DNA from 3 places in the Streptomyces sp. NPDC026672 genome. Region 2 is predicted to be linked to each of the others. Evidence: predicted binding sites of a transcription regulator. Region 2 holds the regulator's gene; each other region holds the start of a gene.
What was found. Region 2 encodes HrcA, which represses chaperone genes, less so after heat shock. Its sites were predicted from a motif close to TTNGCACTCNGNNNNNCNGAGTGCNAA; they were not measured.
Positions count from the first base shown of each region.

Region 1: a site for HrcA is predicted at 5,005-5,031, ahead of groL (chaperonin GroEL). Genes of this name have one in related genera too.
Region 3: a site for HrcA is predicted at 7,025-7,051, ahead of groES (co-chaperone GroES). Genes of this name have one in related genera too.

Region 1 covers NZ_JBEZXS010000020.1:126,592-136,291, forward strand. The annotation lists gene AB0F77_RS23665 (trehalose-6-phosphate synthase) at 1-1,353, opposite strand, end outside; gene AB0F77_RS23670 (glucosyl-3-phosphoglycerate synthase) at 1,450-2,394, opposite strand; SAM riboswitch class I at 2,553-2,693, shown strand; gene thrC (threonine synthase) at 2,712-3,995, shown strand; gene AB0F77_RS23680 (MoaD/ThiS family protein) at 3,992-4,267, shown strand; gene AB0F77_RS23685 (cold-shock protein) at 4,697-4,900, shown strand; gene groL (chaperonin GroEL) at 5,195-6,817, shown strand; gene AB0F77_RS23695 (NADH:flavin oxidoreductase) at 7,031-8,158, shown strand; gene murQ (N-acetylmuramic acid 6-phosphate etherase) at 8,363-9,313, opposite strand; gene AB0F77_RS23705 (MurR/RpiR family transcriptional regulator) at 9,391-9,700, opposite strand, start outside.
Region 2 covers NZ_JBEZXS010000010.1:52,571-62,270, reverse strand. The annotation lists gene AB0F77_RS14010 (ATP-binding SpoIIE family protein phosphatase) at 1-381, shown strand, start outside; gene hemW (radical SAM family heme chaperone HemW) at 876-2,108, shown strand; gene AB0F77_RS14000 (DUF3097 domain-containing protein) at 2,112-2,924, opposite strand; gene AB0F77_RS13995 (MBL fold metallo-hydrolase) at 2,959-3,681, opposite strand; gene hrcA (heat-inducible transcriptional repressor HrcA) at 3,935-4,951, shown strand; gene dnaJ (molecular chaperone DnaJ) at 4,952-6,088, shown strand; gene AB0F77_RS13980 (nitronate monooxygenase) at 6,190-7,263, shown strand; gene AB0F77_RS13975 (16S rRNA (uracil(1498)-N(3))-methyltransferase) at 7,260-8,000, shown strand; gene AB0F77_RS13970 (hypothetical protein) at 8,169-8,690, shown strand; gene AB0F77_RS13965 (S41 family peptidase) at 8,835-9,700, shown strand, end outside.
Region 3 covers NZ_JBEZXS010000006.1:164,044-173,743, forward strand. The annotation lists gene AB0F77_RS09205 (LacI family DNA-binding transcriptional regulator) at 1-912, shown strand, start outside; gene AB0F77_RS09210 (LCP family protein) at 1,018-2,073, shown strand; gene AB0F77_RS09215 (YciI family protein) at 2,248-2,604, shown strand; gene AB0F77_RS09220 (sigma-70 family RNA polymerase sigma factor) at 2,703-3,908, shown strand; gene AB0F77_RS09225 (SAM-dependent methyltransferase) at 3,926-5,209, opposite strand; gene AB0F77_RS09230 (polysaccharide deacetylase family protein) at 5,192-6,127, shown strand; gene AB0F77_RS09235 (polysaccharide deacetylase family protein) at 6,124-6,963, shown strand; gene groES (co-chaperone GroES) at 7,198-7,506, shown strand; gene groL (chaperonin GroEL) at 7,623-9,248, shown strand; gene AB0F77_RS09250 (ester cyclase) at 9,341-9,700, opposite strand, start outside.

The DNA.
Region 1 (9,700 bases), on a different contig from region 2:
GGCGAGACGCTTCGTGCGTTCCGCCCGCTCACCGGAGGGCATCGTCAGCGCCCGCTGCAACGCCTCCGCCGTCCCCACCACGTCGTACGGGTTCACCGTGATCGCGTCCTCGCCCAGCTCCTCGTACGCCCCCGCCTCCCGGGACAGCACCAGCGCGCACCCCTCGTCGGAGACGACCGGCACCTCCTTGGCGACCAGGTTCATCCCGTCCCGGATCGGGTTCACCAGCGCCACGTCGGCCAGCCGGTACGCCGCCAGCGACCGGGCGAAGTCGTCCTCCAGGTTCAGCAGCACCGGCGTCCAGCCGGGCGTCCCGTAACGCGAGTTGATCTCCTCCGACAGCCGCCGCACCTGCGCCGTGTACTCCCGGTACACCGCGAGGTCCTGCCGGGACGGATAGGCGAACGCGACGTGCACGACCCGCTCGCGCCACTCGGGCCGCTCCTCCAGGAGCTGCCGGTAGGCCAGCAGCCCGCGCACGATGTTCTTCGACAGCTCGGTCCGGTCCACCCGTACGACGGCGCGCCGCGCGCTCCCGTCCGGCCCCGTGCCGATCTCCTCCCGCAGCGTAGCCATCCGCTCGTCGACGTCCGCCCGGTGCGAGCGCTCCCGCAGGAACTCCGCGTCCGCGCCCAGGCCGTGCACCCCGATCCGGGTGCCCGCGGGGATGCCGGGCCCGAGGACGTCGTGGCAGCAGGCCGTGAACGCGTCCGCCCAGCGGCGCGTCAGGAACGCCGCCCGGTCCGCGCCGAGGATCCCGCCGAGCAGCTCGGCCGCGATGTCGTCGGGCAGCAGCCGGAAGTAGTCCGGCGGCGCCCACGGGGTGTGCGAGAAGTGCCCGATGCGCAGATCGGGCCGCAGTTGCCGCAGCATCCGCGGCGCCAGCGCCAGGTGGTAGTCCTGGATCAGCACGGCCGCGCCCTCGGCGGCCTCCTCGGCCAGCGCCTGGGCGAACGCCCGGTTGTAGGCCCGGTACGACTCCCACCGGCGCCGGAACTCCGCGTCGAAGACGGGCTCCAGCGGTGTCTGGTAGAGCATGTGGTGGACGAACCACAGCACCGAGTTCGCGATCCCGTTGTACGCGTCCCCGTACACGTCCGCCGGGATGTCCAGCATCCGCACGCCCGGCTCGCCGACCCCCCGCCGTACCGCCTCGCGGTCGCCGTCGCCGAGCGCGGCGCACACCCACAGCGAGTCCGCGTCCGAGCCGATCGCGGACAGCCCGGACACCAGTCCGCCGCCGCCGCGCCGGGCGTGCAGCGAGCCGCCCGCGTCGTCGGGCCGGACCTCGTACGAGACCGGGCCGCGGTTGGAAGCCACCAGCACCTGTGCAGCACCCTGCGTCGAAGCCATAAGCCTCAACCTAGCCCGGCCCGTAAACGCTCAAACGTACGGTCCACCCCACGTGGGCGCTGTATACGGCCGTTCTCGCGAGGCCGCCGCCCGCGGTCAGGCGACCCGGCGCGCCGCGTACTCCGCGATCTCCGTCATCGGCGGCCGCTCCTCGGTGTCCACCGAGTAGGTGCGCGGCTCGAACCCGTCCTCGCCGCGCTCGAACTGGGTCAGCGACGGGCGGACCAGATGGCCGCGGGCCAGCCGCAGCTGCGCGGTGCGGTAGATCGCGGCGGCCATCCTGCCCAGCGCCTGCCCGTCCTGGTGCCGGTGCTTGCGCACGCCGACGTCGACCTGCGCGAGGGCGTCCAGACCCACCAGGTGCAGGGCGTCGACCAGCATGCCCAGCTCCACGCCGTAGCCGACGGGGAACGGCAGCTGTTCGAGCAGCGAGCGACGGGCGGCGTACTCCCCGCCGAGCGGCTGCACGAAGCCCGCCAGCCGCGGCCAGTGCATGTTCAGCAGCGGGCGGGCCATCAGCTCGGTGACCCGGCCGCCCTGCCCCGAGGCCCCGCCGAGCGGCCGGTCGTACATCGCCTTGACCAGGTCCACCCCGGGGTCGGTGAGCAGCGGGCCCACGATCCCGGAGACGAAGTCGGAGGAGAACTCGCGCAGGTCGGCGTCGACGAAACAGACGATGTCCCCGCTCGTGACCAGCAGCGAGCGCCACAGCACCTCGCCCTTGCCGGGCACGGCGGGCATCCGCGGCAGGATCGCGTCCCGGTGGACGACCCGGGCGCCCGCGGCGGCGGCCACCTCCGCGGTGCGGTCGGTGGAGCCCGAGTCGACGACCACGATCTCGTCGACGAGCGGGACCTGTTGCACGAGGTCGTGACGGATGATCGCGACGATGTCGCCGACCGTCTCCTCCTCGTTGAGGGCGGGCAGGACCACGGAGACCGTGTGTCCCGTGCGCTGTTTCGCGGCCACGATCCGGTGGAGCGGGCGATCGGTCACCGACCAGGAGCGGGTGGCCAGCCAGCGCTCGACTTCTTCCAGCACAGTCAGCGGCTCCTCACTGTCGTGATCACACCAGGTGACCGTGTGATCCATCTCGCGGTTCGGACGACTATCTCAACTGTCCTGGCCTTCGGTTACAGTCTTGAACAACGCCGGTGACCATCGCATGTCGGGGGTCGAGGGCGTCCACAACCGCATACAGCTCATCCAGAGGGGCAGAGGGACACGGCCCGATGAAGCCCCGGCAACCCTCCAGCCGGTTCTCGTTCTCCGCGAGGCTCCCGGCTAGGGAAGGTGCCAAATCCGTCTCACGACGAGATGCGTCGTGAGGAAGATGAGGAGAAAGGGCCTCGCCTCACATGGCTGCGCAGACTGTTGCCACCACTTCGGACCCCACGGTCGACCTCGGTCCCGCCACCGCCCTGAGCTGCCGCGAATGCGGCCACCGCGTGCCCCTCGGCCCCGTGTTCGCCTGTGAGGAGTGTTTCGGCCCGCTGGAGATCGCCTACGACTTCTCGGCGTACGACACCGAGGACCTGCGCAAGACGATCGAGTCGGGCCCCGCGAACATCTGGCGCTACGCACCGCTGCTGCCCGTCCCCGCCGACGTGGCCGGCAAGCCCAACATCAACCCCGGCTGGACCCAGCTCGTCAGGGCCGACAACCTCGCCCGTGAACTCGGCGTCACCGGCGGCCTGTTCGTCAAGGACGACTCCGGCAACCCGACGCACTCCTTCAAGGACCGGGTCGTCGCCCAGGCCCTGGAGGCCGCCCGCGCCTTCGGCTTCACCACCCTGTCCTGCTCCTCCACCGGCAACCTCGCCGGTGCCGTCGGCGCCGCCGCCGCCCGCGCCGGCCTCCGCTCCTGCGTGTTCATCCCGCACGACCTGGAGCAGGCCAAGGTCGTCATGGCCGCGGTCTACGGCGGCGACCTCGTCGGCATCGAGGGCACCTACGACGACGTGAACCGGTTCTGCTCCGAGCTGATCGGCGACCCGGTCGGCGAGGGCTGGGGCTTCGTCAACGTCAACCTGCGGCCGTACTACGCGGAGGGCTCCAAGACCCTGGCGTACGAGATCTGCGAGCAGCTCGGCTGGCGGCTGCCCGACCAGATCGTGGTCCCGATCGCCTCCGGCTCCCAGCTCACGAAGATCGACAAGGGGCTCCGGGAGCTGATCGCGCTCGGCCTGGTCGAGGACCGGCCGTACAAGATCTTCGGCGCGCAGGCCGAGGGCTGCTCGCCGGTGTCGACGGCGTTCAAGGCGGGGCACGACGTGGTCCGGCCGCAGAAGCCGAACACGATCGCCAAGTCCCTCGCCATCGGCAACCCGGCCGACGGGCCGTACGTCCTCGACATCGCGCGCCGCACCGGTGGCGCCGTGGAGGACGTGACGGACGAACAGGTCGTCGACGCCATCCAGCTGCTGGCGCGCACGGAGGGCATCTTCGCGGAGACCGCCGGCGGGGTGACGGTCGGTGTGACGAGGAAGCTGATCGAGTCCGGCGCCCTCGACCCCACCCTGACGACCGTCGTGCTCAACACGGGCGACGGCCTGAAGACCCTCGACGCGGTGGCCGGCACCGGCCTGACCGCGACCATCCGTCCGACCCTGGACTCCTTCCGAGAGGCTGGCCTCGCATGAGCGTGACCGTTCGCATCCCCACCATCCTGCGCACCTACACGGGCGGGCAGGCCGAGGTCGACGCCGAGGGGGGCAACCTCGGCGAGGTCATCGCCGACCTCGACCGGAACCACACGGGCATCGCCGCCCGCGTCCTGGACGACCAGGGCAAGCTGCGCCGCTTCGTCAACGTGTACGTGAACGACGATGACGTCCGCTTCGAGCAGGGGCTGGAGACCGCCACGCCGGACGGCGCGGGCGTGTCGATCATCCCGGCCGTCGCCGGCGGCTGATCATTACCTTCGGTAATCCCGGTTACCGACCGTTCGTTGAATTGCCCCCTCCGTGAGAGAAGCGGAGGGGGCAATTCAGTGGGGTTGAACGCGGTAGAGTTGGGGAACGCGCTCCCCGACTTCGGGTCGGGAGCCCCGGATTCTTTGTGCGCGCCCGGCAAGAAGCAGCCAAAGTACCTGGGCCTTTTGTGGCTTACACCCCCTTTGTGTGGCCCGACTTGACCAGAATTCAGATGAATTCTTGGTAGATTCCGGACCGCGCCCGTCCAGATTTCTCGTCCGATTGACCTGTTGCAGACGGCAGTTGGGCAGATACATTCAGCCGCGGTCGACGCGTTCCGGCGCACGCCCCCAACCTTGGGGGGTGAGGTCTGACCCGGGTCCGCGAAGTGTGGATCTGTGCAAGGGCCAGTAATAGGGGAGTTAGGCATGGCTCAGGGCACCGTCAAGTGGTTCAACGCGGAGAAGGGGTACGGCTTCATCGCGGTCGACGGTGGTGCGGACGTCTTCGTCCACTACAGCGCGATTCAGATGGACGGCTACCGCACCCTGGAAGAGGGTCAGCGGGTCGAGTTCGAGATCTCGCAGGGCCAGAAGGGCCCGCAGGCCGACATGGTTCGCGTCACCGCCTGAACGTCTTACCACGAAGGGCCCGCGCCTCCCGGGGTGCGGGCCCTTCGTGCTGCCCGCCCCGGGGCGGCCCGACGCCCCGCGCTCCCCGCCGATCCCGGGAGGCGCTTGCACTCGACCATGCCGAGTGCTAATCATTGGCGTTAGCACTCTGAAGGTGAGAGTGACAATGAAGGACCGGGTCGGTGAGGCCCGCAGGCCGGGTGGGGCAAGGAACCACGAGGCCGGCGAGCCGTCCGTCGCGGGCGCGGGCGCGGTCCGAAGGAATCACCCCCAGTCCTGGAGGGACCACTTCACATGGCCAAGATCATCGCGTTCGACGAGGAGGCGCGGCGCGGCCTCGAGCGCGGCATGAACCAGCTCGCGGACGCCGTCAAGGTGACCCTCGGCCCCAAGGGCCGGAACGTCGTCCTCGAGAAGAAGTGGGGCGCCCCCACGATCACCAACGACGGTGTCTCCATCGCCAAGGAGATCGAGCTCGAGGACCCGTACGAGAAGATCGGCGCCGAGCTGGTCAAGGAAGTCGCCAAGAAGACGGACGACGTCGCCGGTGACGGTACGACCACGGCGACCGTCCTCGCTCAGGCCCTGGTCAAGGAGGGTCTGCGCAACGTAGCCGCCGGCGCCAACCCGATGGCCCTCAAGCGGGGCATCGAGAAGGCCGTCGAGGCCGTCTCCGCCGCCCTGCTGGAGCAGGCCAAGGACGTCGAGACCAAGGAGCAGATCGCCTCCACGGCCTCCATCTCCGCCGCCGACACCCAGATCGGCGAGCTCATCGCCGAGGCCATGGACAAGGTCGGCAAGGAAGGCGTCATCACCGTCGAGGAGTCGCAGACCTTCGGTCTGGAGCTCGAGCTCACCGAGGGCATGCGCTTCGACAAGGGCTACATCTCGGCGTACTTCGCCACCGACATGGAGCGTATGGAGGCGTCCCTCGACGACCCGTACATCCTGATCGCCAACTCCAAGATCGGCTCCGTCAAGGACCTGCTCCCGCTCCTGGAGAAGGTCATGCAGTCGGGCAAGCCGCTGCTGATCATCGCCGAGGACGTCGAGGGCGAGGCCCTGTCGACCCTGGTCGTCAACAAGATCCGCGGCACCTTCAAGTCCGTCGCCGTCAAGGCCCCGGGCTTCGGCGACCGCCGCAAGGCCATGCTGAACGACATCGCCATCCTCACCGGCGGCGAGGTCATCTCCGAGGAGGTCGGTCTCAAGCTCGAGAACACCTCCCTGGACCTCCTGGGCAAGGCCCGCAAGGTCGTCATCACCAAGGACGAGACCACCATCGTCGACGGCGCCGGCTCCTCCGAGCAGGTCGCTGGCCGGGTCAACCAGATCCGCGCCGAGATCGAGCAGTCGGACTCGGACTACGACCGCGAGAAGCTCCAGGAGCGCCTGGCGAAGCTGGCCGGCGGCGTGGCCGTCATCAAGGCCGGTGCCGCCACCGAGGTCGAGCTCAAGGAGCGCAAGCACCGCATCGAGGACGCCGTCCGCAACGCGAAGGCGGCCGTCGAGGAGGGCATCGTCGCCGGTGGCGGCGTGGCCCTGCTCCAGGCCTCCCAGGTCTTCGAGAAGCTGGAGCTCGAGGGTGACGAGGCGACCGGCGCGCAGGCCGTGAAGCTCGCGCTGGAGGCCCCGCTGAAGCAGATCGCCGTCAACGCCGGCCTCGAGGGCGGTGTCGTGGTGGAGAAGGTGCGCAACCTGACCCCGGGCCACGGCCTGAACGCCGCGACCGGCGAGTACGTCGACCTGGTCGCCGAGGGCATCATCGACCCGGCGAAGGTGACCCGTTCCGCGCTGCAGAACGCCGCCTCCATCGCCGCGCTGTTCCTCACCACCGAGGCCGTCATCGCCGACAAGCCGGAGAAGGCCGCCGCGGCCGCTCCGGGCGGCATGCCGGGCGGTGACATGGACTTCTGATCGACCCAGGTCGATCGACTGTCCTTCGCCGAGGGCGGCACTCCCGGACACGGGGGTGCCGCCCTCGGGCGTGTCCGGGATCACAGGGACCGGGGCGGTTGTGCGTTCTGGCACTTCGATGCGCGTACACATACCATGCGGTTTGTGCAGAGGCGGGCCGCGCACAGGCGGACCGTGCGCACCACCCCACACATCCCCTGAGGAGTTCTCCACGTGACCGTCACCGCGTCCCCCGCGTCCCGCGCGGCCCGGATCCTCGCCAGGCCCTTCACCCTGGGCGGCCTCACCGTCGCCAACCGGATCATGATGGCCCCCATGACCCGGCAGTTCTCCCCGGGCGGTGTCCCCGGCGAGGACGTCGTGGCGTACTACGCCCGCCGTGCCGCCGCGGGTGTGGGACTCATCGTCACCGAGGGGACGTACATCGGTCATGAGTCGGCCGGCTCGAGCGACCGCGTCCCGCGGTTCCACGGCGAGGAGCAGCTGGCGGGCTGGGCGAAGGTCGCCGAGGGCGTGCACGCGGCCGGCGGCCGGATCGTCCCGCAGCTGTGGCACATCGGCATGGTGCGCGAGCAGGGCCAGCCGCCCTACGCCGAGGCGCCCGCCGTCGGCCCCTCCGGGCTGCGGGTCGACGGCACCGAAGGCACCGGCCGGGCGATGACGCGGGCGGACCTGGACGCGGTGATCGGCTCCTTCGCCGAGGCCGCCGCCGCGGCCGAGCGCATCGGGTTCGACGGCGTCGAGCTGCACGGCGCGCACGGCTACCTCATCGACCAGTTCCTGTGGTCCGGCACCAACCGCCGTACGGACGCGTACGGGGGCGACGCCGTGGCCCGCACCCGGTTCGGCGCCGAGGTCGTGGCCGCCGTGCGCGAGGCCGTGTCGGCGGACTTCCCGGTGATCTTCCGTTACTCGCAGTGGAAGCAGGGCGCGTACGACGCGCGGCTCGCCGAGACGCCGCAGGAGCTGGAGGCGATCCTGGCGCCGCTCGCCGCGGCCGGGGTCGACGCCTTCCACGCCTCCACCCGCCGCTACTGGCTCCCCGAGTTCGACGGCTCCGACCTCAACCTGGCGGGCTGGACGAAGAAGCTGACCGGCAGGGCGGCCATCTCGGTCGGGTCGGTGGGCCTCGACGGCGAGTTCCTCCGCAGCTTCAGGGGCGAGGGCGCCCCCGTCAGGGGCATCGACAACCTGCTGGACCGGCTGGAGGCCGACGAGTTCGACCTCGTAGCCGTCGGCCGGGCGCTGCTCCAGGACCCCGAGTGGGTGGTGAAGGTGCTGGCCGGCCGCTTCGACGAGCTGGCCCCCTTCGACGCGAAGGCGCTCACGACGCTCGTCTGACGCGGTTCCGACGCCGGCCGGTCGCTCCCCGGAAGCCGCTCCCCGAGAGCCATTTCCCGAGAGCCGCTCCCCGGAAGCCGCTTCCCGGGAGGGGAGCGATCGGCCGCCGTTCACCGTCCGGGCCGGACCGGACCGCCCTCGCCGCGGGAGCGCGGGGCGCCGGGCGTCGCGTCCGGCGTCACGGGGCGGGACCGGGCGATGTGCTCACCGGTGGGCCGATCCATGGGGTGCCGCGGTCAGGGCCTCGCGGAGGTGGCCCGTGGAGCGGGTCAGGAGCCGGGCCGCGGTGGGGGCGTCCACGCCGGTCAGGAGGGTGAGGATGGCGTTCTTCACCTCGCCGCCGGTCGCGGTGAGGGCCGCCTCGATCTCCTCGTCCGGCGCTCCCGTGGCGAGCGCGACGATACGGCGGGCGCGGGCGCGGAGCTTGTCGTTGGTGGCGCGCACGTCGACCATCAGGTTCCCGTACGTCTTGCCGAGCCGGATCATCGTGATCGTCGACAGCATGTTGAGGACGAGCTTCTGCGCCGTGCCGGCCTTGAGGCGGGTGGAGCCGGTGAGTAGTTCGGGCCCGACGACGACCTCGATGCCGTGCTCGGCCGCCGCGGCGAGCGCGCTGCCGCTGTTGCAGGACAGCCCCACGGTCAGGGCGCCCCGGGTCCGGGCGTGCTCGACCGCGCCGACCGCGTACGGCGTGCGCCCGGAGGCGGAGACGCCGACCACCGTGTCGTCGGCGGTGAGGCCGAGCGAGTCCAGGTCCTCGCGGGCCAGCTCCCCGGAGTCCTCGGCGCCCTCCACGGAGGTGACCATCGCGTCCGGGCCGCCCGCGATCAGCCCGACGACCCGGTCGGGGTCGGTGCTGAAGGTGGGCGGGCACTCGGAGGCGTCCAGCACCCCGAGCCGCCCGGCGGTGCCTGCGCCGGCGTAGACCAGTCGCCCGCCGCGGGCCATGCGGGCGGCGATGGCGTCGATGGCCGCGGCGATCTCCGGCAGCCGCTCGGCGACGGCGGCGGGCACCCGGGTGTCCTCGCCGTTCATCAGCCGGGCGATGTCGAGGGTGGGCAGCCGGTCGATCTCGGCCAGTTCGGGCCGGAAGGCTTCGGTGGTCAACTGCTCCAACTGGGCACGCAGAGCGTGGGAATCGGACGTGGAGGTCATACGAAGCGGCTCTTTCCGGGTTCGTGCGAATACGGGTCGGGGCGCCCATGGATCCCCACCATGATCGGCCCCGGAGGTCACCTGGGCGAACGGTGGCGGTGGGCCAGCGCCTCGTAGGACGCGGCGAGGGCCGGCGCCGCCGACTCGTAGGTCCGCTGTGCCACCCCGATGAACAGGCAGTCCACGACGAGCAGTTGGCTGGTCCGGGAGGACATCGCGGCGGGCCGCAGCTCGCTCTCCCGGGACGTCGACGTGGTGAGCACGTGGTCGGCGTACTGCGTCACCGCGGAGTCGGGCCGTCCGGTGATCGCGACGGTGGTCGCCCCGCGTTCGAACGCCACCCGCAGTGGCTCGATCACGTCGCCGGTCGACCCGGAGTGGGTGATC
Region 2 (9,700 bases):
CATCCGCTGCCGCTGCTCCTCGGGCCCGGCGGCGAGGTCCGTACGGCGGCCCGGCCGCAGACCCTGCTCGGGGTGATCGAGGACGCCACGTACGTCAGCGAGAGCATCGAGCTGCGGCCCGGGGACAGCCTGCTCTGTGTCACCGACGGGGTGACCGAGCGGCGCTGCGGCTCCCGGCAGTTCGACGACGGCGACGGGCTCGCGCGGGCGCTCGCCGGGTGCGCGGGGCTGAGCGCCGAGCTGATCGCCGAGCGCATCCGGCGCCTGGTCCACGAGTTCGGCACCACCCCACCGGAGGACGACCTGGCCCTCCTGATCCTCCAGGCGGAGCCCTCCGGGCCGACCGGCCGAGCAGCACCCGGCCGGCCCCGGCGCCGATGAGCCGGTCCGCTCCTGGCCGGTCCGGGCCGGGTGACCGGGGCGGTCGTGGACCGCTCCGGGCCGTACGGCCGGTTCCGGTCCGGGCGCCCGACCCGCCCACGGCCGACCCCGCGCCGAGCGGCCGGGCGTACGGGCTGCTCCGGGCGTACGGGCCGTTCCGGGCGGGCTGACTCCGGGTCGGGGGCCGACCCGCCCACGGCCGGCCCCGCGCCGAGCGGCCGGGCGTACGGGCTGCTCCGGGCGTACGGGCCGCTCCGGGAGGGCTGACTCCGGGTCGGGGGCCGATCCGCTCACCGTCGGCCCCGCGCCGAGCGGCCGGGGCGCGCGGGTCGGCTCCGGGGCGGGGAACCGGGTGGGTCGCGGATCGTCGGATCGTTCAGGGCTCGGTGACCGGGGCGTGCGCGGTCTGCTCCGGGCCGGGTGATCCGCCGCCGCGCAGGGGGGCGCCGGGCGGGCGGGACAGGTGGTGGTGGGTGTGCGGGACAATGGGGGACATGCCTTCCGCACTCCCCGACGGTGAGCCCGTGCCCGGCGACGGTGCGCTGCCCGCGTCCGCGCTCGCCGGGTCCGCCGACCGGCCCCTCGGCTTCTACCTGCACGTCCCCTACTGCGCGACCCGCTGCGGCTACTGCGACTTCAACACGTACACCGCCACCGAGCTGCGCGGCACCGGCGGCGTGCTCGCCTCCCGCGACAACTACGCGGACACCCTCGCCGACGAGGTCCGGCTCGCCCGCAAGGTGCTGGGCGACGACCCGCGCGAGGTCCGCACGGTGTTCGTCGGGGGCGGCACGCCCACCCTGCTGGCCGCCGCCGACCTGGTGCGGATGCTGGGGACGATCAGGGACGAGTTCGGCCTCGCGGCCGACGCGGAGGTCACCACCGAGGCCAACCCGGAGTCCGTCGACCCGGCCTACCTCGCCGAGCTGCGCGAGGGCGGCTTCAACCGGATCTCCTTCGGCATGCAGAGCGCCAGGCGCCACGTGCTGGACGTCCTGGACCGCACCCACACCCCCGGCCGCCCGGAGGCATGCGTCGCCGAGGCGCGGGCGGCGGGCTTCGAGCACGTCAACCTCGACCTGATCTACGGCACGCCCGGCGAGTCCGACGACGACTGGCGGGCCTCCCTGGACGCGGCGCTCGGCGCGGGCCCCGACCACGTCAGCGCCTACGCGCTCATCGTGGAGGAGGGCACCCGGCTCGCCCGCCGCATCCGCCGGGGTGAGGTCCCCATGACCGACGACGACGTCCACGCGGACCGCTACCTGATCGCGGACGAGGTGCTGTCGGCGGCGGGCTTCGAGTGGTACGAGGTCTCCAACTGGGCCACCTCGCGGGCCGCCCGCTGTCTGCACAACGAGCTGTACTGGCGCGGCGCCGACTGGTGGGGCGCGGGCCCCGGCGCCCACTCCCACGTCGGCGGGGTGCGCTGGTGGAACGCGAAGCACCCGGGGGCGTACGCGGCGGCGCTCGCGGCGGGCCGCACCCCGGGCGCGGGCCGTGAGGTCCTGACCGACGAGGACCGCAGGGTGGAGCGCGTGCTGCTGGAGCTGCGGCTCCGGGAGGGCGTCCCGCTGTCGCTGCTGCGCCCGGCGGGCCGCACGGCCGCCCACCGCTTCCTGGACGAGGGCCTGCTGGCGCCCGGCGCCTACGACGAGGGACACGCGGTGCTGACCCTGCGCGGCCGGCTGCTGGCGGACGCGGTGGTCAGGGACCTGGTGGACTGACGGTCAGGAGTCCGCCCCGGGCACCGTCACATGGTCGATCAGCCGCTCCACGCACCCCAGCAGCTCCGGCTCCAGGTCCTTGTAGGAGCGGACCCGGGACAGGATCGCCTGCCAGGCCGCGCCGGTGTTGTCCGGCCAGCCCAGCGCCCGGCACACCCCCGTCTTCCAGTCCTGGCCGCGGGGGACGCGCGGCCACTCGGCGATCCCCAGGGCCGACGGCTTCACCGCCTCCCAGACGTCGACGTACGGGTGGCCCACCACCAGGGCGTGCTCGTCGGTCACCGACTGCGCGATCCGCCACTCCTTGCTGCCCGGCACCAGGTGGTCCACCAGCACGCCCAGCCGGGCGTCGGGGCCCGGGGCGAAGTCGGCCACGATCGCCGGCAGGTCGTCCACGCCCTCCAGGTACTCCACGACCACGCCCTCGATGCGCAGGTCGTCGCCCCACACCTTCTCGACCAGCTCGGCGTCGTGGCGGCCCTCGACGTAGATCCGCCCGGCCCGTGCCACCCGCGCGCGGGCCCCGGGCACGGCCACCGAACCGGAGGCGGTGCGGGTGGGACGTCCGGGCGCCGCCGACGGCCGTACGAGCGTGACGGGGCGGCCCTCCAGCAGGAAGCCGCCCGGCCCGAGCGGGAACACACGGTGCTTGCCGAAACGGTCCTCCAGGGTCACCGTGCCCGCCTCGCAGCGGATCACCGCCCCGCAGAAGCCGGTCCCGGGCTCCTCCACCACCAGCCCCGGCTCGGCCGCGACCTCCGGCACGTGCTTCGGCTTCTTCCACGGCGGAGTCAGGTCGGGCGAGTACTGGCGCATTCGCCCGACGATAGGAGAAGCGCCCCGCGCCCACTCACGACACGCCGAAACGCGCGGCCAGGGCGTCGCGTTGGGCCCGTACGAACCCGGCGTCGACCACCGCTCCGTGACCGGGCACGTACAGCGCGTCCTCGCCGCCGAGGGCGAGCAGCCGGTCCAGCGCCGCCGGCCACCGCGAGGGCACCGCGTCGGGGCCGGCCTGCGGTTCGCCGGACTCCTCGACCAGGTCGCCGCAGAAGACCACCTCCCGCTCGCCCGGCACCAGCACCGCCAGGTCGTGCGCCGTGTGCCCCGGGCCCACGTTCGCCAGCAGCGCCTGCCGGCCGTCGCCCAGGTCGAGCGTCCACTCGCCCGAGACCGGATGGCGGGGCGGGGCCAGCGCGGCCACCGCCGCCTCGGCGAGCGCCGCGTCCAGCCCCTCGGCCAGCGCGTCCCGCAGCAGCGCGGCGCGCTCGTACGCGAACACCCCGGCCACGCCCACCGCCGCGTACACCTCGGCCTCCGGGAACGCCGCCGCACCGAGGACATGGTCGAAGTGGGGATGGGTGAGCGCGAGATGGGTCACATCCCGGCCCGTGAGCTGCCGCACCTGCGCGCGCAGTCGGGCGCCCTCCGCCAGGCTCGATCCGGAGTCCACCAACAGGGCCGTGCCCGCGCCGAGGACCAGCCCCACCGTGCAGTCCCACCCCGGCAGTCGGCACCGTGCGACCCTGTCGGTCAGCCGCTCCCAGCGGGCCGCTTCCCATGTCACCGTCATGCACCGACGCTACGCGCTCCGCAGGCGGTGCCGCGACGGCCGTCCGCCGTCCGCGGCACCGCCGGGGCCGGTCGCGCGCACGCGGCGGAGCCGCACAGCGGCACCGTCCCGCGCGCCTTCGGGGCGCTGTCGTCCGGCTTGAGCCTTGCCCCCGGCGTACCCCACGGCCGTACACTGGCCGGAGAAGGCTGGCACTCGACGGTTCAGAGTGCCAGGAAAGGCGCCAAGGGGACGACTTCTGGAGGTGTGCGCGGTGCTGAGTGAACGCAGGCTCCAGGTATTGCGCGCCATCGTCCAGGACTACGTCGGCACCGAGGAGCCGGTGGGCTCCAAGGCGCTCACCGAGCGGCACAACCTCGGTGTGTCCCCGGCGACGGTCCGCAACGACATGGCCGCCCTGGAGGACGAGGGGTTCATCGCGCAGCCGCACACCAGCGCGGGGCGCATCCCCACCGACAAGGGTTACCGGCTGTTCGTCGACAAGCTCGCCGGCGTCAAGCCGATGACGGGACCCGAGCGGCGCGCGATCCAGAACTTCCTCGACGGCGCCGTCGACCTCGACGACGTCGTGGCGCGTACGGTACGGCTGCTCGCGCAGCTCACCCGGCAGGTCGCCGTCGTGCAGTACCCCTCCCTGACCCGCTCGACCGTGCGGCACGTGGAGCTGCTCTCGCTCGCGCCCGCGCGCCTGATGCTCGTGCTGATCACGGACACGGGCCGGGTCGAGCAGCGGATGGTGGACTGCCCGGCGCCCTTCGGGGAGACGTCGCTCGCGGACCTGCGGGCCCGTCTCAACAGCAGGGTCGCCGGCCGGCGCTTCTCGGACGTGCCCCGTCTGGTGGAGGACCTGCCGGACGCGTTCGAGGCCGAGGACCGCGGCACGGTCTCGACGGTGCTCTCCACCCTGCTGGAGACACTGGTCGAGGAGAACGAGGAGCGGCTGATGATCGGCGGCACCGCCAATCTCACCCGCTTCGGACATGACTTCCCCCTCACGATCCGGCCCGTCCTGGAGGCGTTGGAGGAGCACGTGGTGCTCCTCAAGCTGCTGGGCGAGGCCGGCGATTCGGGCGTGACCGTGCGGATCGGTCACGAGAACGCCTATGAGGGACTCAACTCCACGTCCGTGGTGTCGGTCGGCTACGGTTCGGGCGGCGAGGCAGTCGCCAAGCTCGGCGTGGTCGGACCGACCCGCATGGATTACCCGGGAACGATGGGAGCGGTACGCGCAGTGGCACGGTACGTCGGACAGATCCTGGCGGAGTCGTAAGTGGCCACGGACTACTACGCCGTTCTCGGCGTGCGCCGCGACGCGTCGCAGGATGAGATCAAGAAGGCCTTCAGGCGACTCGCGCGCGAGCTTCACCCGGACGTGAATCCGGACCCGAAGACGCAGGAGCGCTTCAAGGAGATCAACGCCGCCTACGAGGTCCTGTCGGACCCGCAGAAGAAACAGGTCTACGACCTCGGCGGCGACCCGCTCTCCCAGTCCGGCGGCGGAGGCGCGGGCGGCTTCGGGGCGGGCGGCTTCGGCAACTTCTCCGACATCATGGACGCGTTCTTCGGCACGGCGTCGCAGCGCGGGCCGCGCTCGCGCACCCGCCGGGGCCAGGACGCCATGATCCGGATCGAGGTCGAGCTGGACGAGGCGGCCTTCGGCACCACGAAGGACATCCAGGTCGACACGGCCGTCGTCTGCAACACCTGCAACGGCGAGGGCGCCGCGCCCGGCACCAGCGCGCAGACCTGTGACATGTGCCGGGGCCGCGGTGAGGTCTCGCAGGTCACCCGATCCTTCCTGGGCCAGGTCATGACCTCCCGGCCCTGCCCCCAGTGCCAGGGCTTCGGCACGGTCGTCCCGACCCCGTGCCCCGAGTGCGCGGGCGACGGCCGGGTGCGCTCGCGGCGGACGCTGACCGTCAAGATCCCGGCCGGCGTCGACAACGGCACGCGCATCCAGCTGGCCGGCGAGGGCGAGGTCGGTCCGGGCGGCGGTCCCGCGGGCGATCTGTACGTCGAGATCCACGAGCTGCCGCACAGCACCTTCCAGCGGCGCGGCGACGACCTGCACTGCACGGTGACGATCCCGATGACGGCGGGCTCGCTCGGTACGAAGGTGCCGCTGGAGACCCTGGACGGCATGGAGGAGATCGACATCCGTCCGGGCACCCAGTCCGGCCAGTCGATCCCGCTGCACGGCCGGGGCGTCACGCATCTGCGCGGCGGCGGCCGGGGCGACCTGATCGTCCACGTCGAGGTCCAGACGCCGACCAAGCTCGACCCCGAACAGGAACGCGTCCTGCGCGAACTGGCCAAGCTCCGCGGCGAGGAACGCCCCCAGGGCCAGTTCCAGCCGGGTCAGCAGGGTCTGTTCTCCCGGCTGAAGGACGCTTTCAACGGTCGCTGAGCCGAGCCGCGCCCCCGACGGTCGCCGACCTCCTTGCCAGGGGCCTATGCCAAGGGAAGGGTGGGTTCGGAGTTGTTCGGAGGACGTGACAACATGCCGTCATGTCCTCCGCGCTGACCGATCTCTTCCCACATCCGATCGTGCAGGCCCCGATGGCGGGCGGCGTCTCCCTGCCGCAGCTCGCCGCCGCCGTCTCCGAGGCGGGCGGTCTGGGGTTCCTCGCCGCCGGGTACAAGACCGCCGACGGCATGTACCAGGAGATCAAGCAGCTGCGGGGGCTGACCGGTAGGCCGTTCGGCGTGAACCTCTTCATGCCGCAGTCCGAGCAGGCCGACCCCGCCGCCGTGGAGGTCTACTCCCACCAGCTCGCAGGCGAGGCCGCCTGGTACGAGACGGAGCTCGGCGACCCGGACAGCGGCCGCGACGACGGCTACGACGCCAAGCTCGCCGTCCTCGTCGACGACCCGGTGCCGGTCGTCTCCTTCCACTTCGGCGTCCCGACCCGCGAGGTCGTCGACTCCCTGCACCGCGTCGGCACCTTCACCCTGGTCACCGCGACCACCGCCGAGGAGGCCCTCGCCGTGCAGCGCTCCGGCGCCGACGCGGTGATCGCCCAGGGCGCGGAGGCCGGCGGCCACCAGGGCACCCACCGCGACATCGCCGAGAACGACGGCTCCTCCGTCGGCCTGCTCTCCCTCGTCGCGCAGATCCGCGAGACCGTGGAGATCCCGGTCGTCGCCGCCGGCGGCATCATGCGCGGCGGCCAGATCGCCGCCGTCCTCGCGGCCGGCGCGAGCGCCGCCCAGCTCGGCACCGCGTTCCTCGCCACCCCCGAGTCCGGTGCCGCCGCCGCGCACAAGGACGCGCTGACCAACCCGCTGTTCACGCGGACGGCACTCACCCGCGCCTTCTCCGGGCGGCCCGCGCGCGGCCTGGTCAACCGCTTCATGCGCGAGCACGGCCCGTACGCCCCCGCCGCCTACCCCGAGGTCCACCACCTGACCTCCCCGCTGCGCAAGGCCGCCGCCAAGGGCGGCGACGCGCAGGGCATGGCGCTGTGGGCGGGACAGGGGCACCGCATGGCCCGCGACCTGCCCGCCGCACGGCTGGTGGAGGTCCTGACCGCCGAACTCGCCGAGGCGCGCGCCGTCCTCGCCGCCGAGGGCGCCCGGTGACGGCGCCGGTCTTCGTCGTCGAGCACTTCCGCGCGGACAGCGGCGGCCGCTACGTCCTGGACGGACCCGAAGGACGGCACGCGGTCTCCGTGAAGCGCCTCCAGGCGGGGGAGGAGGTCGTCCTCACGGACGGCGCCGGACGCTACGCGGTGTGCGACGTGCTCGGCACCGAGGGCAAGGACCGGCTGGTGGTGCACATGGCCCCGGTGGAGGAGGAGCCGGAGCGGGCACCCCGGATCACCGTCGTCCAGGCGCTGCCCAAGGGCGACCGGGGCGAGCTGGCCGTCGAGACCATGACCGAGGTCGGCGTCGACGCGATCGTGCCGTGGCAGGCCGCCCGCTGCATCACCCAGTGGAAGGGCGAGCGCGGACTCAAGGCGCTCGGCAAGTGGCGGGCCACCGCCCGCGAGGCCGGCAAGCAGTCCCGCCGGGTGCGCTTCCCGGAGGTCGCGGACGCGGCCACGGGCAAGCAGGTCGCCGCCCTCCTCGCCCGGGCCGACTTCGCCGCCGTGCTCCACGAGAGCGGCACCGCCCCGCTCGCCACCGCCGAACTCCCCGCCGAGGGCGAGATCGTGCTCGTCGTCGGCCCCGAAGGCGGCGTCTCCCCCGAGGAGTTGGCACTGTTCGAGGAGGCGGGCGCACGGGCGTACGTCCTCGGGCCGACCGTGCTGCGCACCTCCACCGCCGGGACCGCGGCGGCGGCCCTGCTCCTCGGACGCACCGGCCGCTGGTCCTGAACCCCGGCCCGCGGCCGGGTCCCCCTTCCGTGACGTGCGCGAACACATGAGTGGTCGTCGGCGCCCTACCGCCCCATCCGCGGCGGTGGCAGGCTGCCGTCCATGGGGGTGTTGAGGTCGGTCCGGCACAGGGGCCCCGGAACGCGCGGGACGCGCGGGACGCGGGCGGTGGCCTTCGCGGGCCTCGCGGCGCTGGCCGTGGGCGGCGCCGTGGCGTGCGACCCGGGCGGCCTGAGCACGGCGACCGTCTCCTACACCACCGACCGGACCGCGACCGCCGAACTCCAGCGCCGGCACGTCGGCGTGCGCTGGCTGACCTGCACCGGCGACTACGGCGACCGGTCCGGGGCCTCCGGCGGACCGGCGCCCTCGGCCACCGGGACCACCACCACCGTCGTCGCCGTCGACTGCCAGGGCCGCACCACCGACGACCGGAGGATCACCGTCACCGGCCGGGTGACCCGGGCCGTGGGCGGCGCCTGCGTGCGCGGCGATCTGGTCGCCGCGGTGGACGGGGACCAGGTCTTCCGCGTCGACGGACTCGGCGACTGCGGCGCAGCTCCCAGCGCGGTGGGGACCCCGCCCGCGGGCGGCGGGGTGCCGCGGCCCGGACCGACGGTCACCGTCACCGTCACCCGGACCATCTGGTGCGTGGGCGACCCCAGTTGCGGGCCCGTGGAAGGCAAGTGATCGCAGGGGTGTCCGCCGAGGTCGCGCCATGCTTAAGGTGATCGGGTGACTGAGTCCACATCGGCGGGTTCCGCGCATTCGACCACATCGACGCCTTCAACAGCTTCTTCCTCGTATGTCCGATTCCCCCATCTCCGGGGCGACCTGGTCGCCTTCACCGCCGAGGACGACGTCTGGCTCGCCCCCCTCGACGGCGGCCGGGCCTGGCGGGTCAGCGCCGACAACGTGCCGGTGACCCTGCCGCGCATCTCGCCCGACGGCACCACCGTCGCCTGGACCTCCACCCGCGACGGCGCTCCCGAGGTGCACGTCGCCCCGGTGGCCGGCGGCCCCGCCGACCGCCTCACCCACTGGGGGAGTTGGCGCACCCAGGTGCGCGGCTGGACCCCCGACGGCAAGGTCCTCGCGATCAGCACCCAGGGCCAGGCCAGCCTGCGCCGCAGCTGGGCGCGGGCCGTCCCGCTCGACGGCGGACCGGCCGACACCCTGCCCTACGGGCCCGTCGGCGACGTCGCGTTCGGCCCGGCCACCGTGCTGCTGTCCGCGCCGATGGGCCGCGAGGCCGCCTGGTGGAAGCGCTACCGGGGCGGCACCGCGGGCAAGTTGTGGATCGACCGGGAGGGCGACGGCGAGTTCGTCCGGCTGCACCAGGACCTCGACGGCAACCTGGAGTTCCCGCTGTGGGTGGGCGAGCGCGTCGGGTTCCTCTCCGACCACGAGGGCACCGGCGCCCTCTACTCCTCCCTCGCCGACGGCTCCGACCTGCGCCGCCACACGCCCCTCGACGGCTTCTACGCCCGCCACGCCGCCACCGACGGACAGCGTGTCGTCTACGTCGCCGGCGGTGAACTCCGGCTGCTCGACGACCTGGAGGGCGCCGAGCCCAGGCGGCTCGACGTGCGGCTCGGCGGACCGCGCCTCGACCTGCGGCCGTACCCGCTGAAGGCGTCCCGCTGGTTCGGCGAGGCGTCCCCCGACCACACCGCGCGCGGCAGCGCGGTCGTCGTGCG
Region 3 (9,700 bases), on a different contig from region 2:
CCCTCCACCCGGACCCGGGTGGAGGAGCTGCTGCGCTCCTACGGCTACCGGCGCCGCCGCGCCGAGGCGTCCCGTTCGCCCCTGATCGACCTGGTCTTCCACGAGCTGGAGAGCGCCTGGGCGATGGAGGTCATCCGGGGCGTGGAGAACGTGGCGCGGGACGCGGGCCTCAGCGTCGTCCTGTCCGAGTCCGCCGGGCGGCTCACCCCCGGCCGGACCTGGGCCGACCAGGTGGCCGCCCGCCGCCCGCACGGCGTGGTGCTGGTCCTGTCCGGGCTCGACGAGTCCCAGCGCGCGCTGCTGACCAGCCGGTCCATCCCGTTCGTGGTGATGGACCCGGCGGGCGACCCCGGCGCCGACGTGCCCTCGATCGGCGCCACCAACTGGCAGGGCGGGCTCGCCGCGACCCGCCATCTCGTCGAACTGGGCCACAGCCGCATCGGGGCGATCAGCGGGCCGTCCCGGATGATGTGCAGCAGGGCCCGGGTCGACGGCTACCGGGCGGCGCTGGAGACCGCCGGGCTGCCCGTCGACCCCTCGCTGATCGTCACCGGGGACTTCCACCACGAGGCCGGCTACCGGCTGGGCCTGGAGCTGCTGCGCCGCCCGGACCGGCCCACCGCCGTCTTCGCGGGCAACGACCTCCAGGCGCTCGGGCTCTACGAGGCGGCGCGGGAGCTGGGGCTGCGCATCCCGGAGGACCTGAGCGTGGTGGGCTTCGACGACCTGCCGGTCGCCCGCTGGGTGGGGCCGCCGCTGACGACCGTGCGGCAGCCGCTCACGGAGATGGCGGAGGCCGCCGCCCGGCTCGTGCTCGACCTGGGCCGCGAGGAGGACTCGTCGGTGGCGACACGGGTGGAGCTGGCGACGAGTCTGGTGGTGCGCAGCAGCACGGCGGCGCCCACGGCGTGACGGCCGCGCCGTCGAAACTTTCGAGACGACCGAGGAATGGTGAGATTTTCCGAAGAAATCCGCCTCGCGGCGCTTCCCCTAACAGTCCGCTAATAATTCGGACTTATGTTCTTCGTTGTGACCCGACACGACGAGAACGGCGACGAGGGAAGACACGGGGGCCGGCGTTCGGCCGTGCTCAGGGCCGCGGGGCTCACCCTGGCGGCGGCGCTGGTGCTGGGAGTCGCGGGGGCCGGGTGGGTGTACTGGCACCTCGACAACAACATCAAGAGCGTCGACATCAACAGCGCGCTGGGCGACGACCGCCCGGCCAGGCCGCTGGTCGCCCCCTCGCCCGACGCCTCCCCGCTGCCGACCGAGGCCGTCAACATCCTTGTCCTCGGCTCCGATTCACGCAGCGGCAAGGCCAACAAGACGCTCGGCGGCGGCGACAGCACCGGTGCCCGCTCCGACACCGCGATGGTGGTGCACATCGACGCCGGCCGCACCTCCGCCACCGTCGTCAGCATTCCGCGCGACACCCTGGTCACCCGCCCCTCCTGCCCGCTGCCCTCGGGCGGGTCCACGGCGGTGGCGTACAACGCCATGTTCAACAGCGCCTACGCGGTGGGCGGCCCGGTGTGCGCGGTGAAGACGGTCGAGGCGATGACCGACGTCCGCATGGACCACTACGTCGAGATCGACTTCGCCGGCTTCGCGAAGCTCGTCGACGCCCTCGGCGGGGTCGACGTCACCACCGACCAGGACATCGACGACGACCTGAGCCATCTGCACCTGGAGAAGGGCACCCACCACCTCGACGGCACCCAGGCCCTCGCCCTGGCCCGCACCCGGCACGGCATCGGCGACGGCAGCGACCTCGGCCGAATAGCCCTCCAGCAGAAACTGGTCAAGGCCCTGCTGACACAGATGGCCGCGACCGACCTGCTCACCGACCCGGCCAAGCTCTACCGGGTCGCCGACGCGGTCACCGCGAGCCTGACCACCGACACCGGCCTCGACTCCCTGAACGAGCTGATGGGCCTCGGCCGGAGCCTGAAGGGGCTGTCCGCCGACTCGGCGCGGACCGTGACGATGCCGGTCCTGCCCGCGCCGTCCGACCCCAACCGGGTGGTGGCCCGGGAACCGGCGGCCGGCGACCTGTGGGAGTCGCTGCGCTGACACGGCGGCGGTGCCGGGCCGACCCGACCTGACCCGGCCCGACCTGACCCGGCCCGGCCCGTCCCGGAAAAAAATCTTCGGGAAAGTCCGGCGTGGGTGTCGATCCCGCCCGTCGCCGTTCGACGTCATGGGTGAGAGGCGGGGAGGGACCCCGCCGCCACCCGAGGAGTCACCATGCCGCGTTACCTCTCCCTCGTGCGCATCGACGAGACCACCGCGCCGCCGGAGGGCCCGAGCCCCGAACTGATGGAGCGGATGGGCGCGCTCATCGAGGAGATCACCAAGGCGGGCGTCATGCTCGACACGGCCGGGCTCACCCCGCAGAGCCAGGGCAGGCGGGTCCACTGGGAGGGCGGGAAGCTCTCCGTCACGGACGGCCCGTTCACCGAGTCCAAGGAGGTCGTCGGCGGTTACGCCATCACCCAGTGCAAGGACATGGACGAGGCGGTCGAGTGGACCAAGCGGTTCGTCCGCGTCCACGAGGAGCACTGGACGGTGACCTGCGAGGTGCGCGAGATCGCCGAGGCCTGACCGGCGGTTCTGGCGCACCACCGGCCCGGGGTGTTGCATGGTGGGCTGTGGAACAGCAGCAGCCCACCGCGGCCCGAGTGGTCGAGACCGTCTTCCGGATGGAGTCGGCCCGGGTCGTCGCCGCCGCGGCCCGGATCGTGCGGGACCTCGGGATCGCCGAGGAGATCGCACAGGACGCCCTGGTCGCCGCCCTGGAGCAGTGGCCGCGGGACGGCGTGCCCGCGAACCCCGGCGCCTGGCTCACGACGGCCGCCCGCAACCGCGCCGTCGACCTGGTCAGGCGCCGGGAGCGCTACGCGCGCAAGCTCGCGGAGATCGGCCGGGACCTGGAGGGCGCCGCGCCGCCCGAGGAGCCGGCCGACCCGGACGACATCGACGACGACCTGCTGCGCCTGGTCTTCACCGCCTGCCACCCGGTGCTGTCCGCCGAGGCCCGCACCGCCCTCACCCTGCGGCTGCTCGGCGGGCTGACCACCGAGGAGATCGCCCGCGCCTTCCTGGTACCGGAACCCACCGTCGCCCAGCGGATCGTGCGCGCCAAACGGACGCTCGCGACCCGCAACATCGGCTTCGAGGTGCCGTACGGCCCCGACCGCGAGGCCCGGCTCGGCTCGGTCCTGGAGGTCATCTACCTGATCTTCAACGAGGGGTACGCGGCGACGGCGGGCGACGACCTGCTGCGCCCCGGTCTGTGCGAGGACGCCCTGCGGCTGGCCCGGGTGCTGGCCTCGCTGATGCCGAAGGAGCCCGAGGTGCACGCCCTGGCCGCGCTCCTGGAGTTCCAGGCGTCCCGCACCGCCGCCCGCACCGGCCCCGACGGGGCACCGGTCCTCCTGCGGGACCAGGACCGGCGCCGCTGGAACCGTCCGCTCCTCGCGCGCGGGGTCGCGGCCCTGGCGCGCGCCGAGGCCGCGTCGTCCGGCGCGCCGGGGCCGTACGTCCTCCAGGCGGCCATCGCCGCGTGCCACGCGCGGGCCGCCGCCTACGCGGACACCGACTGGGCGGCCATCACCACGCTCTACGGTCTGCTCGCCGCCCGGTCCCCGTCCCCGGTGGTCGAGTTGAACCGCGCGGTCGCCGTGTCGATGACCGAGGGCCCGGCCGCCGCCCTGCGCATCGTGGACTCCCTCGCCGACGAACCGGCCTTGCGCGACTACCACTTGCTGCCCAGCGTGCGCGGGGACCTGCTGGAGCGGCTGGGCCGCACGGACGAGGCGCGGGCCGCGGTCGAGCGGGCGGCCACCCTGGCCCGCAACGAACGCGAACGCACCCTCCTGCGCCACCGGGCGGCCGAACTCGCCTAGTGTCCCGACAGGGCGGTTCACCGGGCGGGGTGGCCGATCAGCATGGCCGGGGCGCCGGCGACCCGGGTGAGGAACACCGTCGCCGCGTGGGGTCCCTGCGGTCTGACCTTGCGGCGCAGTTCCTCCGGCTCGACGGCCGAGCCGCGCTTCTTCACGGTCAGCGTCCCCACCCCCCGCTCGCGCAGCAGCGCCTTCAACCGCTTGACGTTGAAGGGCAGGTGATCGGTGATCTCGTACGCCGTCGCGAACTCCTCGGCCACCAGCGCGTCCGCGGTGACGTACGCGATGGTCGCGTCGAGGAGCCCGCCGCCCACCCGTTCCGCGACCTCGGCGACCAGATGCGCCCGGACCACGGCGCCGTCGGGCTCGTACAGGTACCGCCCCACCTCCCGCACCCCGGGGTCGGGCAGCCCCCGGCCGGGCAGGGTGCGCGGACCGGGCAGCAGTGTGGCGCGGACGGCGCCCGGCCGTCCGGTCCCGAACCACAGCACCGCCTCCTTCACGTCGCCGCCGTCCGAGATCCACTCGGCCTCGGCCTCCGCGGGCACCGCCTCGTGCGGAACACCGGGCGCGATCTTCAGCGCGGCCACCCGGGCGGCACGGGCCGCGCCGACCGCCCAGGACAGCGGCGGCGAGTACGCCTCGGGGTCGAAGATCCGCCCCCGGCCGCCGCGCCGTGCCGGGTCGACGAACAGGGCGTCGTACGCCGCCGTGTCGACCCCGGTGACGTCCGCCTCCCGCACCTCGATCAGGTCGTCCAGGCCCAGCGCGCGGGCGTTGGCCCGGACGGTCTCGGCCGTCAGCGGGTCCCGGTCCACCGCCAGTACCCGGATGCCGGCCCGCGCGAGGGCGAGGGCGTCGCCGCCGATCCCGCAGCACAGGTCGGCGACGGACGTGACACCCAGTTCCCGCAGCCGCCCGGCGCGGTACGCCGCCACGCCGGCCCGCGTCGACTGCTCGACCCCGTTCGGCGTGAAGAACATCCGTCCCGCGTCCTCGGCGCCGAACTTCGCCACCGCCCGCTGCCGCAGCCGGGCCTGGCCGAGCGCCGCCGAGACCAGGTCGGCGGGGTGGTCTCGGCGCAGCCGGGTGGCGACGGCGAGTTCGTCGGCCGGGGCGGTGTCGCGGACCTCGTCGAGGAGGGCGCGGCCCTCGGGGGTGAGCAGCGCGTGGAGGGGGAGCAGGTCGTTCACCGGGTCATTGTGGGCCAGTCGGTGGACGCTGCGCCCGCGGTGGCGGTGTCGGGCCGGGCCGGGGCCGGGTGCCTGCGAGGATCCGGGCCCATGCGAGTAGTAGGACAAAACGATCAAAAGAGGGCGTGGGGTGGGCGAACGGCCGTCCGGGGCGGCCTCGCCGTGCTCGCCGTCGCCGCGGTCGTCACCGGCTGCTCGGCGCCGGGCGGGGAGACGGAGCGGCGCCCGGCCGAGGGTTCGCACCCCCTGGGGGCACCGCCCGCCCGCGGACCGGACGACCACACCACCCGCCCGCCCGCCGGCCGTGCCGCCCTGGTCGCCGCCGCCCACCGCTGGGGACTCGACGCGGCCCCCCTGACGCCCCCGCCGCCCCCGAAGCGGAAGCCGAGGATCGCCGCCCGCGAAGGCTTCGAGGTCGACGGCCAGGTGACGGACGGCCTCCCCCCGGTCTTCACCACGATCCCCACCAAGGACAAGGTCGTCTTCCTCACCATCGACGACGGCGCCGAGAAGGACCCGGCGTTCCTGCGCATGATGAGCGAACTGAAGGTCCCGTACACCGCCTTCCTCAGCAACTACCTGGTCGAGGACGACTACGGCTACTTCCGCAGGATGCAGTCGCAGGGCGTCACCCTCAACAACCACACCCTCACCCACCCCTACCTGCCCGGACTCTCCTACGAGGAGCAGCGGCACGAGATCTGCGGCATGCAGGACGTCATGGAGCGGCAGTTCGGCAAGCGCCCGACCCTCTTCCGCCCGCCGTACGGCAACTACAACGGCGACACCCTGCGCGCCGCCAAGTCCTGCGGCATCGAGTACGCGCCGATCTGGGACGAGGAGGTCTTCGTCGACCGCTGGGAGTACCGCGAGTGGGACCGGAGCCTGCACCCCGGCGACATCGTCCTCACCCACTTCCAGGGCCGCGACGAGTGGAACGGCACGATGACCGACGACATGCGCCGCTTCCTGAACAAGGTCACGCGCGAGGGATACGCCGTGGCCCGCCTGGAGGACTACCTGTGAGGCGGCCGGCGGCGGGGCACCGGCGGTCCACCGCCGTCCTCGCGGCCGCCCTGGCCCTCACCGGCTGCGTCCTGAGCGGCTGCGCCCAGTCCGTCGACCCCATCGAACGGCTCGGCAAGAAGGCGGCCCAGGGCGTCCGGTCGCACGGCCCCGAGGCGGAACCCGCCTACCGCCGCTGGGGCCTCGCGGCCCCGCTCGCCCCGCGTCCCACCCCCGTCGCCCGCACCGCGGCACCGCGCACGGCCGGCCCGGGGCTGCCGCCCGTCGTGGACCACGTCGGCACCTCCGACAAGGTCGTCTTCCTCACCTACGACGACGGTGCCGAGAAGGACCCCCGGTTCGTCGACATGGTCCGCGAACTGCGCCTGCCCGTCAGCCTGTTCCTCACCGACAGCGTGGTCGGACCCGGCTACGGCCACTTCGCGCGCCTCCAGTCCGTCGGCGCGAGCGTCCAGAACCACACCCTCGACCATCCCGCGATGCGCGGACTGCCGTACGCCGGGCAGCGCGCCGAGATCTGCGGCCAGCAGGAGAAGGTCAGGTCCCGCTTCGGCATCCGCCCCCGCCTGTTCCGGCCGCCCTACGGCACGTACGACACCACGACCCTGCGCGCGGCGGCGGACTGCGGCGTCTCGGCGGTCGTCCTGTGGCGGGCCGCGATGACGGCCGAGGGCATCTCCTACGCCCGCGGCGAGGCGCGGCTGCGCCCCGGCGACGTCGTCCTGGTGGGCCCCGACGAGTCCACCGGCCCCACCCTCCGCGAACGCACGACCCGCCTGCTGCGCGAGACCCAGCGCGCCGGCCTGACGGTGGGCCGGCTGGAGGACTACCTCTGAGTCCGAGTCGCCGGCACCGGGCCGCCCGAGGAGGGATTTCCGGCTGACGCGCCGCGGGCAATTGGCACTCCGCTTGACCGAGTGCTAATCGCGGTCATAGTCTCGGCTCTGGCACTCGGCAGACGAGAGTGCCAACACAGCGACGGGCAGGTCCGGCACCCGCGACGACGGATCGACCTGGTCGCCACCTCAGACAGTTAACCCCGTGAGATCTCCGAAGGGGGAGGTCGGATCGTGACGACCGCCAGCTCCAAGGTTGCCATCAAGCCGCTCGAGGACCGCATCGTGGTCCAGCCGCTCGACGCCGAGCAGACCACCGCCTCTGGCCTGGTCATCCCGGACACCGCGAAGGAGAAGCCCCAGGAGGGCGCCGTCCTCGCCGTGGGTCCGGGTCGCTTCGAGAACGGCGAGCGCCTGCCGCTCGACGTCAAGGTCGGCGACGTCGTCCTGTACAGCAAGTACGGCGGCACCGAGGTGAAGTACAACGGCGAGGAGTACCTCGTCCTCTCGGCTCGCGACGTCCTCGCGATCATCGAGAAGTAAGTCACCTCAGCATTTCTGCTTCGAGCTGCGCCCCTGGCCCCCGCGACCGCTAACAGGACCGGGCGCCCGGGGCGCAGTTTCTTTCATCCGAGATTTCCGAGAGGGCTCACGCTGTCATGGCGAAGATCCTGAAGTTCGACGAGGACGCCCGTCGCGCCCTCGAGCGCGGCGTCAACAAGCTTGCCGACACGGTCAAGGTGACGATCGGCCCCAAGGGCCGCAACGTCGTCATCGACAAGAAGTTCGGCGCTCCCACCATCACCAACGACGGCGTCACCATCGCCCGCGAGGTCGAGATCGAGGACCCGTACGAGAACCTCGGCGCCCAGCTGGTGAAGGAGGTGGCGACCAAGACCAACGACATCGCGGGTGACGGCACCACCACCGCCACCGTGCTCGCCCAGGCGCTCGTGCGCGAGGGTCTGAAGAACGTCGCCGCCGGTGCCTCCCCGGCCTCCCTGAAGAAGGGCATCGACGCCGCGGTCAAGGCCGTCTCGGACGACCTGCTCGCCACCGCCCGGCCGATCGACGAGAAGTCCGACATCGCCGCCGTCGCCGCGCTGTCCGCCCAGGACCAGCAGGTCGGCGAGCTGATCGCCGAGGCCATGGACAAGGTCGGCAAGGACGGTGTCATCACCGTCGAGGAGTCCAACACCTTCGGTCTGGAGCTGGACTTCACCGAGGGCATGGCCTTCGACAAGGGCTACCTGTCGCCGTACTTCGTGACGGACCAGGAGCGCATGGAGGCCGTCCTGGAGGATCCCTACATCCTCATCAACCAGGGCAAGGTCTCCTCCATCGCGGACCTGCTGCCGCTGCTGGAGAAGGTCATCCAGACCAACGCCTCCAAGCCGCTGCTGATCATCGCCGAGGACGTCGAGGGCGAGGCCCTGTCGACCCTGGTCGTCAACAAGATCCGTGGCACCTTCAACGCCGTCGCGGTGAAGGCCCCCGGCTTCGGCGACCGCCGCAAGGCGATGCTCCAGGACATGGCCGTCCTCACCGGCGCCACCGTCATCTCCGAGGAGGTCGGCCTCAAGCTCGACCAGGTCGGCCTCGACGTGCTGGGCTCCGCCCGCCGCGTGACGGTCACCAAGGACGACACCACGATCGTCGACGGTGCCGGCAAGACCGAAGAGGTCCACGGCCGCGTCGCCCAGATCAAGGCCGAGATCGAGAACACCGACTCCGACTGGGACCGCGAGAAGCTCCAGGAGCGCCTCGCGAAGCTCGCCGGCGGCGTGTGCGTGATCAAGGTCGGCGCCGCCACCGAGGTGGAGCTGAAGGAGAAGAAGCACCGTCTGGAGGACGCCATCTCCGCGACCCGCGCCGCGGTCGAGGAGGGCATCGTCTCCGGTGGTGGCTCCGCGCTCGTCCACGCCGTCAAGGTGCTGGAGGGCAACCTCGGCAAGACCGGCGACGAGGCCACCGGTGTCGCGGTCGTCCGCCGCGCCGCCGTCGAGCCGCTGCGCTGGATCGCCGAGAACGCCGGCCTGGAGGGCTACGTCATCGTCTCCAAGGTCGCCGAGCTGGAGAAGGGCAACGGCTACAACGCCGCCACCGGCGAGTACGGCGACCTGGTCAAGGCCGGCGTCATCGACCCGGTGAAGGTCACCCGCTCCGCCCTGGAGAACGCCGCCTCCATCGCCGCCCTCCTCCTGACGACCGAGACCCTGGTCGTCGAGAAGAAGGAAGAGGAAGAGCCGGCCGCCGCGGGCCACGGTCACGGCCACGCCCACTGAGGCAACGGCACCACGCCGAAGCAGCACGGAAGAAGCCCCCGCTCCCGGTCACCGGGAGCGGGGGCTTCCGCCCCTCGCGGGCGTCCTTCGGATCAGGTCTCCAGCGCGTCCAGCGCACCCAGCCGGGCCATCAGGCCGAGGCGGTCGTACTGCCACCAGCCCTCGGCGATCTTCCCGTCCGCGCCGAAGCGGAAGACGGTCGTCCCGGTCATCGTCACCCGCCGCCCGGTCGCCGGCAGGCCCAGGAACTCGCCCTTGTGCGTGCCCTCGAAGGTCCAGCGGACGCACACCCTGTCGCCCTGCGCGATCCGGTCGTCGAGGGTGAACGCGAAGTCGAAGCCGTCCCGCCACACCGTGATCTCCCGGCGGACCGCGTCCATCCCGATGGCGTCCTGCTCGCGCGCCGGATCGTGGTCGTGGTACCCCTCGGCCAGCAGCCCGTCCAGCGGCGG